Regions from separate parts of the Streptomyces sp. NPDC002232 genome, predicted to be linked through region 1. Evidence: riboswitches for the same ligand, from Rfam matches in the RefSeq annotation. Region 1 holds a riboswitch; each other region holds the start of a gene.
The links. Region 1 has a riboswitch for cobalamin ahead of ACFYXU_RS20040 (ABC transporter substrate-binding protein). Riboswitches for the same ligand answer to the same signal wherever they lie in the genome.
Positions count from the first base shown of each region.

Region 2: another riboswitch for cobalamin. It lies ahead of ACFYXU_RS02250 (ribonucleoside-diphosphate reductase subunit alpha); the one in region 1 lies ahead of ACFYXU_RS20040 (ABC transporter substrate-binding protein).
Region 3: another riboswitch for cobalamin. It lies ahead of ACFYXU_RS14765 (energy-coupling factor ABC transporter permease); the one in region 1 lies ahead of ACFYXU_RS20040 (ABC transporter substrate-binding protein).

Region 1 is NZ_JBIARV010000004.1:462,485-465,747, forward strand. Features, by position in the region: gene ACFYXU_RS20035 (FecCD family ABC transporter permease) at 1-929, opposite strand, end outside; gene ACFYXU_RS20040 (ABC transporter substrate-binding protein) at 977-2,017, opposite strand; cobalamin riboswitch at 2,105-2,256, opposite strand; gene ACFYXU_RS20045 (DUF4430 domain-containing protein) at 2,322-2,813, opposite strand; gene ACFYXU_RS20050 (ECF transporter S component) at 2,848-3,263, opposite strand, start outside.
Region 2 is NZ_JBIARV010000001.1:510,478-513,740, forward strand. Features, by position in the region: gene mctP (monocarboxylate uptake permease MctP) at 1-999, shown strand, start outside; gene ACFYXU_RS02245 (GNAT family N-acetyltransferase) at 1,075-1,575, shown strand; cobalamin riboswitch at 1,613-1,753, shown strand; gene ACFYXU_RS02250 (ribonucleoside-diphosphate reductase subunit alpha) at 1,885-3,263, shown strand, end outside.
Region 3 is NZ_JBIARV010000003.1:492,806-496,068, forward strand. Features, by position in the region: gene cbiQ (cobalt ECF transporter T component CbiQ) at 1-522, opposite strand, end outside; gene ACFYXU_RS14760 (energy-coupling factor ABC transporter substrate-binding protein) at 529-1,101, opposite strand; gene ACFYXU_RS14765 (energy-coupling factor ABC transporter permease) at 1,098-1,796, opposite strand; cobalamin riboswitch at 1,824-2,058, opposite strand; gene ACFYXU_RS14770 (PTS-dependent dihydroxyacetone kinase phosphotransferase subunit DhaM) at 2,109-2,531, opposite strand; gene dhaL (dihydroxyacetone kinase subunit DhaL) at 2,528-3,148, opposite strand; gene dhaK (dihydroxyacetone kinase subunit DhaK) at 3,174-3,263, opposite strand, start outside.

The sequences.
Region 1 (3,263 bases):
TCGAGGACGGTACGGGCCAGGGTGTCGGCCCACACCAGGAAGATCGCCCCGGCCGGCGCCGCCAGGGGAAGCAACCGGGCGTGGCCCGGGCCGGCCAGGGCGCGGACCGCGTGCGGCAGGACCAGACCGACGAAGCCGATCGCACCCGCCGAGGAGACCAGGACGGCCGTGAGCAGCGCGGTGACGGTGAGGAGGACCAGACGGGTCCGGCCCACGGCCACGCCGAGCGCCGCCGCCGCGTCCTCCCCGAACGCGAAGGCGTCCAGGGTGCGGGCGTGACCACCGCAAACCAGCAGAGCGACGGCGAGGACGGCGGCGCACACGCCGACGTCCGTCCAGCCCGCGCCGGTGAGCGAGCCCAGCAGCCAGAAGAGGACGCCCCGGGTGGTCTCGGCGTCGGCGGCCGTCATCACGACGAACGAGGTCAGCGCCGAGAACAGTTGCATCGCCGCCACTCCGGCCAGGACCACCTTGTCGGTCGACCCGCCCAGCGTGTGGCTCAGCAGCAGCACCAGGGCGAAGGAGCACAGCGCGCCCAGGAAGGCGCCCCCGGCGACGGACACGAGACCCCCGCCCACGCCGAGGACGACGACCGCGACGGCGCCCGTGGAGGCGCCGGAGGAGACGCCCAGTACGAACGGATCGGCCAGCGGATTGCGCAGCAGGGACTGCATCACCGCCCCGCAGACGGCGAGTCCGGCTCCGCACACGGCCGCGAGGAGGGTACGGGGCAGCCGCAGCTCCCACACGATGCCGTCGCGGATCGCGCTCAGGTCCGACGGGCTTCCCCCGAGGTGGGAGACGACCACCGACCAGGCGTCCGCGACGCGGATGTCGGCCGGGCCGATGGTGACGGCGAGGGCGACGGAGGCGCACAGCAGGAGGAGCCCGGCCGCTCCGGCGACCGGCGGGAGGGCCCGCGAGGGCATCCCCCTCCCGGAGAGCGTCCGTTCCGCCGTGCCCGTGCCCGACGGCGTCACTTCGCGAGCCCGTACGTCCGCAGCGCGGCGGCCACCTTCTCGATGCCCTCGACGGTGCGGATCGTCGGGTTCATGGCCTGGCCGCTGAGGATCACGTACCGCTTCTTCCGCACGGCCGTCATGTTCCGGGTGACCGGGTGGGACTCCAGGAACTCGATCTTCTTCGCGGCGCTCTCGGCCGACTGGGCCTTGCGGGTCAGGTCGGCGATCACCAGCACGTCGGGGTCGCGGTCGGCGACGGTCTCCCAGTTGATCTGCGGCCACTCCTCCTTGGTGTCGTCGAAGACGTTCTTCACGCCGAGCGTCCCGCTGACGATGCCCGGCGCACCGCAGCAGCCGGCCATGTACGGCCCCTGGGAGTCGGAGAACCAGTAGAGGACGGACGCGTCGCCGAAGTCGGCACCGGCCCTGGCCTTCGCCACGCGGGCGCGGAGCTCTCCGACGAGCTTCTCGCCCCGCTCCGGGACCTCGAAGATCCTGGCCAGGTCGCGGATCTCGCCGTACACGGTGTCCATGGTCAGCGGCCGGGTGCGCAGGCCGTCGCCGTCGCCGCTGTTGTCCTTGCCGACGCAGTCGGTGGGGGACAGATAGGTCGGTACGCCGAGCTTCGTGAACCGCTCCCTGGGGGCCACGCCGCCCTTGCCCAGGGTGTAGAGGAAGGAGGCGCTGACGAAGTCGGGCTCGGTGTCGAGGACCTTCTCGAAGGAGGGGTAGCGGTCCGCGAGCCGGGGGACCTTCGCGTTCGCCTTCTCCAGGCCCTTGAGGACCGGGTCCGTCCAGGTCGCGGTCCCCACCATCCGGTCCGCCAGCCCGAGGGAGAGCAGGATCTCGGCCGAGCCCTGGTCGAGGGCGACGGCCCGGCGGGGCGCGTGATCGACCTGGACGCGCTGCCCGCAGTTGTCGAGAGCGACCGGAGCGCCGGGCCCGGCCGCCTTCGCCCCGGGCGAGGCGGCCGTGCCGCCGGCGCCACAGCCGGCGACGAGCACGGAACCGGCCACGAGCAGCACGGCGGAACGGACGGAAGGTGCGAGGTGCACGGTGAGGGGTCCTCTGCGTCACGGCTCATGCGCGGAGCCTGTCGTACGGTGCTTCCCGGACGGCGGCACGCGCCGTCCGGGCCGCCAGCAGGTCTTCGGACTCGGGGTCGTCCGGACGGAGCGCCTTCCCGGACCCCTCGGGGCCCAGTGGCCGATGCTCCGCCCGTCACCCTCACCGCTGCGCGTCAGCTCCGGATTCCCACCGGATTCCCTGACCCGTGCACATACCGTATGGATACGTACAGAGGTGCGACTGGCCCGGGCAAACTACCACAGGCCGATCTTGGACCCGTCGGGCCGTCGGTCAGAAGGAAGTCCAGGTGAAGGCGACCTGGTCGCCGTTCTCTATCTCGAACTGGCAGCCGCCGACCGGGGTCGGGGTGCCGTTCACGGAGATGCTCCAGTAGGCCGAGCCGCCCCCGCTCACGCCCTTCACGGTCTCCACCGCGTAGTCGTCGAAGGACGCGTACCAGGTGCCGTCCCACGTGAAGCCGTTGCGCTTGGCCGCGTGGTCGAGGGCGGCCGTCGGGGTGGGGACCTTCGTGGCGTGCGCGCCACCGTTGGTGCCGTCGCACTGGTGCGCGCCGCCGGCGGCGGTCGTCACGTCGTGGCCCCAGGTGAAGATCTTCTTCTTGAAGAGCAGGCCGTCGGGGCCCTGGACGCTGACGGTGACTCTCACCGGCGCGTTCGTGAACGTGGCCGCGGTCTCGGCCTGCGCGACGGCGGGTGCGGTGGTCAGGGCGAGACCGAGCGCGGCGGTGGTCACGGCGGCGCGGCGGAGCAGGGTGGTGCGCATGGTGTTCCTCTCGACGAGGGATGTGGTCGGTGGTTCATCCGGCCGTGGCGTCCGGGCCCCTGTCCCGACCGGCGAACCGGATCGGAGCCTGGAAGCGGGCCTTGCGGGCGGCACGGCGGAAGACGGTGAGGACGGCGGGTCCCGCCAGGGTGATGACGACGAGGTTGGTGACGGCGCGGCCGGTGTCCCAGCCGAGCGAGGTCGCCAGGTCGAAGGCGACGTACCGCTGGAACTGCTCGGTGAACGGCAGCCCCGGAAGGTAGGCGATCGAGCTGTTCGGGTCCAGGGAGAAGGGCCAGAAGGACAGGTTGAGCAGGAAGCCGAACAGATAGCCGGAGACCGAGCCGTACACCGCGAGGAGGGCGACCTCCCGCCGTCCCGTGGCCTTCGGCAGGAACCCGGCGAGCATGCCCACGAAGGCGCAGCCGAACATCTGGTACGGCATCCAGG
Region 2 (3,263 bases), on a different contig from region 1:
GCGGTGGCGATCATCTACATCCCGATCAAGCTGGGCGGCTTCGACGAGATCTTCGCGAAGGCCGGCGAGGCGTACGCGCAGACCAACCCGGCGACCGGGAAGCCGCGCGGCACGCTCGCCCCCGGCGAGGCCGGACAGTGGACGTACGCGACGCTCGCGCTCGGCTCGGCGCTCGCGCTCTTCATGTACCCGCACTCCATCACGGCGACCCTGTCGTCCCGGAGCCGTGAGGTCATCCGCCGCAACACCACGATCCTGCCGCTGTACTCGCTGATGCTGGGCCTGCTCGCGCTGCTCGGCTTCATGGCGATCGCCGCCGGCATCAAGGTCACGAACGGCCAGCTCGCCATCCCGCAGCTCTTCGAGACCATGTTCCCGGACTGGTTCGCGGGCGTCGCCTTCGCCGCCATCGGCATCGGCGCGCTCGTCCCGGCCGCGATCATGTCGATCGCCGCGGCCAACCTCTTCACCCGCAACATCTACAAGGACTTCCTCAAGCCCGACGCCACCCCGGCGCAGGAGACCAAGGTCTCCAAGCTGGTCTCGCTCCTGGTGAAGGTCGGCGCGCTCGTCTTCGTCCTCACCATGGACAAGACGGTCGCGATCAACTTCCAGCTGCTCGGCGGCATCTGGATCCTCCAGACCTTCCCGGCGCTCGTCGGCGGTCTCTTCACCCGCTGGTTCCACCGCTGGGCGCTGCTCGCCGGCTGGGCCGTCGGCATGATCTACGGCACGGCCGCCGCCTACGGTGTCGCCAGCCCGACCCAGAAGCACTTCGGCGGCTCCGCCGCCGAGATCCCGGGCATCGGCGAGATCGGCTACATCGGCCTCACCGCCTTCGTCCTGAACGTCGTCGTCACGGTCGTCCTGACCTTCGTCCTCAAGGCCGTCAAGGCCCCCGAGGGCGTCGACGAGACCTCCCCGGAGGACTACACGGCGGACGCGGGCGACGCCGGCGTCCGCACCGAGCTCCCGAAGGTCGGCACCCCGACCCACTGAGCCACGGCCACGCGCGCGGAAGGGGCCCGGGACCTCCCGGGCCCCTTCCGCGCGCCGGGCGGCAGACTGGCGGGCATGGACTTCACGATCAGGGCGGTACGGCCCGAGGAGTACGAGCGGCTCGGTGACCTCACCGGGCTCACCTATCTGAACGACGGCCTGCTGCTGCACGGCGAGGACGACTTCTACCTGGACGTGCTGCGCGACACGGCCCGGCGGGCCCGCGAGAGCGAGGTGCTCGTCGCCGCCGACGCCGACGACACCGTCATCGGCGGGGTGACCTTCGCCGCCGGCGGCACCCCGTGGGCCGACATCGCCGTCCCCGGCGAGGCCGAGTTCCGGATGCTGGTGGTCGCCCCGGCGGCCCGCGGCAGGGGCGTCGGAGAGGCCCTCGTGCGCGCCTGCCTGGACCGGGCGCGGGCCCTGGACGGCTGCGCGCGGCTCGTCCTCTCCACGGACGCCAAGATGGTCTCCGCGCACCGGATCTACGAGCGGATGGGCTTCGTCCGCACGCCCGAGCGGGACTGGAACCCCCTCCCCGAGCACGCTCTGCGGACGTACGCACTCGAACTGTAACTCCGGGACCGACACAACATGTGGGGGGTGCTCGAAGGGGCGCCCCCCACATGTATGCTCGACCTCGCTGTCGACGCAGGGGAATCCGGCGCGAATCCGGAACTGTCCCGCAACGGTGTGCTACGTGCGGATTCGTACGGAGTGAGTCCGAGGACCTGCCGACAGCGCGCCCGGTCCGTCCGTTCCGGGTGCCACAGACGTCCGGGCCTCGCGGAGTGGGCCGGTGGACGCGGCGCGCCCGCGCGTACGGGTGCCCGCCTGCCCGCCTCCCCCGCCCTGGCCCCGAGCCGAGCGAGGGAGAGCCCCCACGTGACCATCGCGCCCGCCGATCCGGCCGCAGCGATCGAGAACGACGGCCCCGGGACCGTACTCCTGCGGACCCTGACCGATCTCACCGCCGACCTCCCGGACACCGACCCCGGCAAGGTGGCCGCCGCCGCGCTCCGCGGCCGCAGTGCCCGGTCGGACGAGGCGGAGCTGCGCGAGCTGGCCACCGAGGCCGCCGCCGGCCTGATCGCCGAGGACCCCGCGTACTCCCGGCTCGCCGCCCGGCTCCTCACCCTGACGATCGCCGCCGAGGCGGCCGGCCAGGGAGCCGTGTGCTTCTCGGCCTCGGTCGCCGTCGGCCACCGCGAGGGCCTCATCGCCGACCGGACCGCCGCCTTCGCCGCCCTGCACGCCGACCGCCTCGACGCGACGATCGACCAGGCCGCCGACGACCGCTTCGGCTACTTCGGCCTGCGCACGCTCTACTCGCGCTACCTGCTCCGCCACCCGATCACCCGCAAGGTGATCGAGACCCCGCAGCACTTCATGCTGCGCGTCGCCTGCGGCCTGGCCGAGGACGACAGCGTCCGCGCCCTGGACGAAGTGGCGTCCCTGTACGGCCTGATGAGCCGCCTGGACTACCTCCCCTCATCCCCGACGCTCTTCAACTCCGGCACCCGCCACCCGCAGATGTCCTCCTGCTACCTGCTGGACTCCCCGCAGGACGAGCTGGACTCCATCTACGACCGCTACCACCAGGTCGCGCGTCTCTCGAAGCACGCGGGCGGCATCGGCCTCTCGTACTCCCGCATCCGCGCCCGGGGTTCCCTCATCCGCGGCACCAACGGGCACTCCAACGGCATCGTGCCGTTCCTGAAGACCCTGGACGCCTCCGTCGCCGCCGTGAACCAGGGCGGCCGCCGCAAGGGCGCCGCCGCGGTCTACCTGGAGACCTGGCACGCGGACATCGAGGAGTTCCTGGAGCTCCGCGACAACACGGGCGAGGACCAGCGCCGCACGCACAACCTGAACCTGGCGCACTGGATCCCGGACGAGTTCATGCGCCGGGTCAACGCCGACGCCGAGTGGTCGCTGTTCTCCCCGGCGGACGTGCCCGAGCTCGTCGACCTGTACGGCGAGGAGTTCGACGCCGCCTACCGCAAGGCCGAGGCGGCGGGCCTGGCCCGCAAGACGATGCCGGCCCGCGACCTGTACGGCCGGATGATGCGGACGCTGGCGCAGACCGGCAACGGCTGGATGACGTTCAAGGACGCCTCCAACCGGACCGCGAACCAGACCGCCGTGCCCGGCACCGTCGTCCACTCCTCGAACCTGTGCACGGAGATCATCGAGGTCACGAACGACGGCGAGACCGCGGTCTGCAACCTGGGCTCCGTGAACCTCGGCTCGTTCGTCGTCGG
Region 3 (3,263 bases), on a different contig from region 1:
GGTGGTGTGGCCGAGCCGGGCCGCCTGCGCCTGCCGGATCTTCGTCAGCGCGTCGAGCAGCAGGAAGATGATCCGGTACATCACGAGCGCCACGTCCACCACCGGCGCCGGGACGCCCGCCCGGACCAGCCGGGGCAGCACGTCCGACACCGGAGTCGTGAAGGCGAAGAGCAGCACCCCGAGCGAGGCCGACGCGGTCCGCAGGAGCAACTCGGCGGCGTGCGCGGGACCGTCGGGGGCGAGGGCCACCGGCCCCCGCGCCCCGCCCACCGCGAAGAGCAGCGGGACCGCGCCCGTGACGCAGAAGCCGAGCGGGATGCGGAACGCCCGCCACAGCTGCCGACCCGGCACTCCGGCCGGGCCCAGCAGCACCGCGAGCGTGGCCGCCGCCACGAGCACCGCGCCGGGCCACGGCGGCAGGGTCACCGCGCACAGGGTCAGGCCGAAGCCGAGGAGAGCCTTCTCCGCGGGATGGCGGCGGCGCCAGCGGCTGCTGTGCGCCGCCGCGTCGATCGGCAGCATCGGCGGCTACGCGCCCGTGCCGTCGAAGGGGCGCGAGCCGTCGTCGGCCGCCGGGACCCCGGCGTCGGCGGAACCGCCGCCCGCCGCCCCGGGACCTCCGAGGCCGTCGGCCCCGCCCTCCTTCGCCGCGCTCTCGGTACGCACCGCTCCGGCGGTCTCCGCGCGCACGGCCTCGGCGCTCTCCGTACGTACCCTCCCGGTGGTCTCCGTCCGCACGCCCTCGACGCCCTCGGTCCCCGCGCCCTCCGTCCGCACCGCTCCGGCGGTCTCGGCCGCCGCGCGGGCCGCGCCCTGGCGGCGGCCGCGCCGGAGCCCGAAGTAGTAGGCCAGGACGCCGGCGCCCAGCGCCGCCTGGAGGGCGAAGAGCGCCGACTCGATCTCCCCGGACGGCGGCTCGTACAGCGGGCTGAACCACGGCTCGTAGTCCGGACGGAGCTCCGTGATCGCGGTCTCCGCCTCCGCGTCCGCCCCCGCGAACGGCTCCTTCTTGTGGTCGCCCATGCCCAGGGCGACCGGCAGGACCGCCAGCGCGGCGACGAGGAGCAGCAGCAGCGTGTTGATCTTCGCGTTCCGGCTCATCGCGCGGCCACCTCCTCCTGGCGCTCCGCCTTCGACCGGCCCAGGACGCCGAGCCGGAGCAGCTCGCCCTTGCTGGACTGGGTGAGCAGCCGCATCACGAGCACCGTCAGCAGGCCCTCGCTCACCGCGAGCGGGATCTGGGTCACGGCGAAGATGCCGCCGAACTTGGCCAGCGCGCCGGGCACACCGCTGGCGGGGTCGGGGAACGCCAGGGCCAGCTGCACGCTGGTGACGCAGTACGTGGACAGGTCGGCGACGAACGCGCCGAAGAAGACGGCCACCATCAGCGGCGCACCGGAGCGCCGCAGCAGCAGATACGTCCCGTACCCGGCCCAGGGCCCGACGATCGCCATCGAGAAGGCGTTCGCCCCGAGGGTGGTCAGCCCGCCGTGCGCCAGCAGCAGCGCCTGGAACAGCAGGGTGATCGTCCCGAGGACCGCCATGATCGGGGGCCGGAAGAGGATGGCGCCCAGACCCGTACCCGTCGGATGGGAGCAACTTCCCGTGACGGACGGGAGCTTGAGCGCCGACAGGACGAACGTGAAGGCGCCGGAGGCGCCCAGTAGCAGCGTGGACTCGGGGTTGGACCGTACTTCGCGGGTCAGCGCGCGCACCCCGTGGGCGACGAACGGCGCGGCCGCGACGCTCCAGGCGGCGGCGTGCACAGGGGGCAGATACCCCTCGGCTATATGCATGGTCGGGAGACCTCTCCAGCACCTCGTGGATGGACAACGCACCCCGGCCGGTCTCCTGGCTGACGGTCATACGGCCCGACTCCGCCTTCCCACACCGCCGCGGTCTCCCGCGCCGGTCCAGTGGCCTCCCCGAGGTGTTCCCCCCGGGGATGGAGCCGGACCTCCCGATCACAGTGGCGAGGGCCGCACCGGTACTGCACCGGTTTCCCGTACACCAAGGCCCTGCGACATTAGTGGGTTGACCTGCTGGATCACAACACGGCCGCCACCCGGCGCGGCCCGCCGATCACTCCCCGCACACGGCGTGGGAGCTCACTCCTTGCGGTAGGAGTACGCCTCCGAGGCCGCCGCGGCCACCGCGTCGAGGTCCCCGCCGGCGCTCGCCGTGACGAGCGCGGCGACCGCTCCCTCGACGAACGGCGCGTCCACCAGGCGGGCGCCCTCCGGCAGTTCGTCGCCCTCGGCGAGCAGTGCCTTCACGGTGAGGACCGCGCTGCCCAGGTCGACCAGGAGCGCCACCCCGGCCCCCCGGTCCACGGCCTCCGCGGCGGCGCGGATCAGCTCGGAACTCGTCCCGAGACCGCCGTCCGGGAGCCCGCCCGCCGGCAGCAGAGGCGCCGTTTCGCCGCCGCCCGCCAGACCGCGCGCCAGCTCGGCCACCGCCGTCGCGACCGCCGCGCTGTGCGAGACGAGCACGATGCCGACCGGGGCGGCGGACCCGGGCGCGGCGCTCATCGGGCGCCCTCGGCGCGTGCGGTGTCGGCGAGCGCCGCGAACAGCAGGGCCGAGGAGGTCGCCCCCGGATCCTGGTGCCCGACCGACCGCTCCCCGAGATAACTGGCCCGGCCCTTGCGGGCCCGGAGGGGTACGGTCGCCAGGGCCCCGTCCTCCGCGGCGGTCCGGGCCGCCTCGTACGAGCTGCGGAGCCCCTCGACGGCCGGGACGAGCGCGTCCAGCATCGTCTTGTCCCCGGCCTGGGCGCCGCCCAGCTGGGCCACGGCGGCCGCGCCGGCGCCGAGGGCCTCCGCCAGCCGCACCCGGGTGACCCGCGCGTCCTCGCCCAGGGTCTTCCCGGCGCGCCGCAGCAGCGTCCCGTACAGCGGCCCCGAGGCGCCGCCCACCGTGGAGATCAGCTGCCGCCCGGCGGCGGTCAGCACCGCGCCCGGGGTCTCCGGCGGCTCCTTGGCCAGGATCTCCGTCACGGCGGCGAAGCCCCGCTTGAGGTTGGCCCCGTGGTCGGCGTCGCCGATGGCCGAGTCCAGCTCGGTGAGCCGGTCCGCCTCCCGGTCGACGTCCTCGGCCACCGCGGCCAGCCAGCGCACCAGGAATCCGGCGTCGATCGTCTCCGTCATGTCGCTCCCCATGCCCGATCCCGTCTCACCGGCCCCAGCGCAGCGCAGGTGTCTGCACCGGAGCGTCCCACAGCCGCAGCAGTTCCTCGTCGATCTCGCACAGGGTCACCGAGCA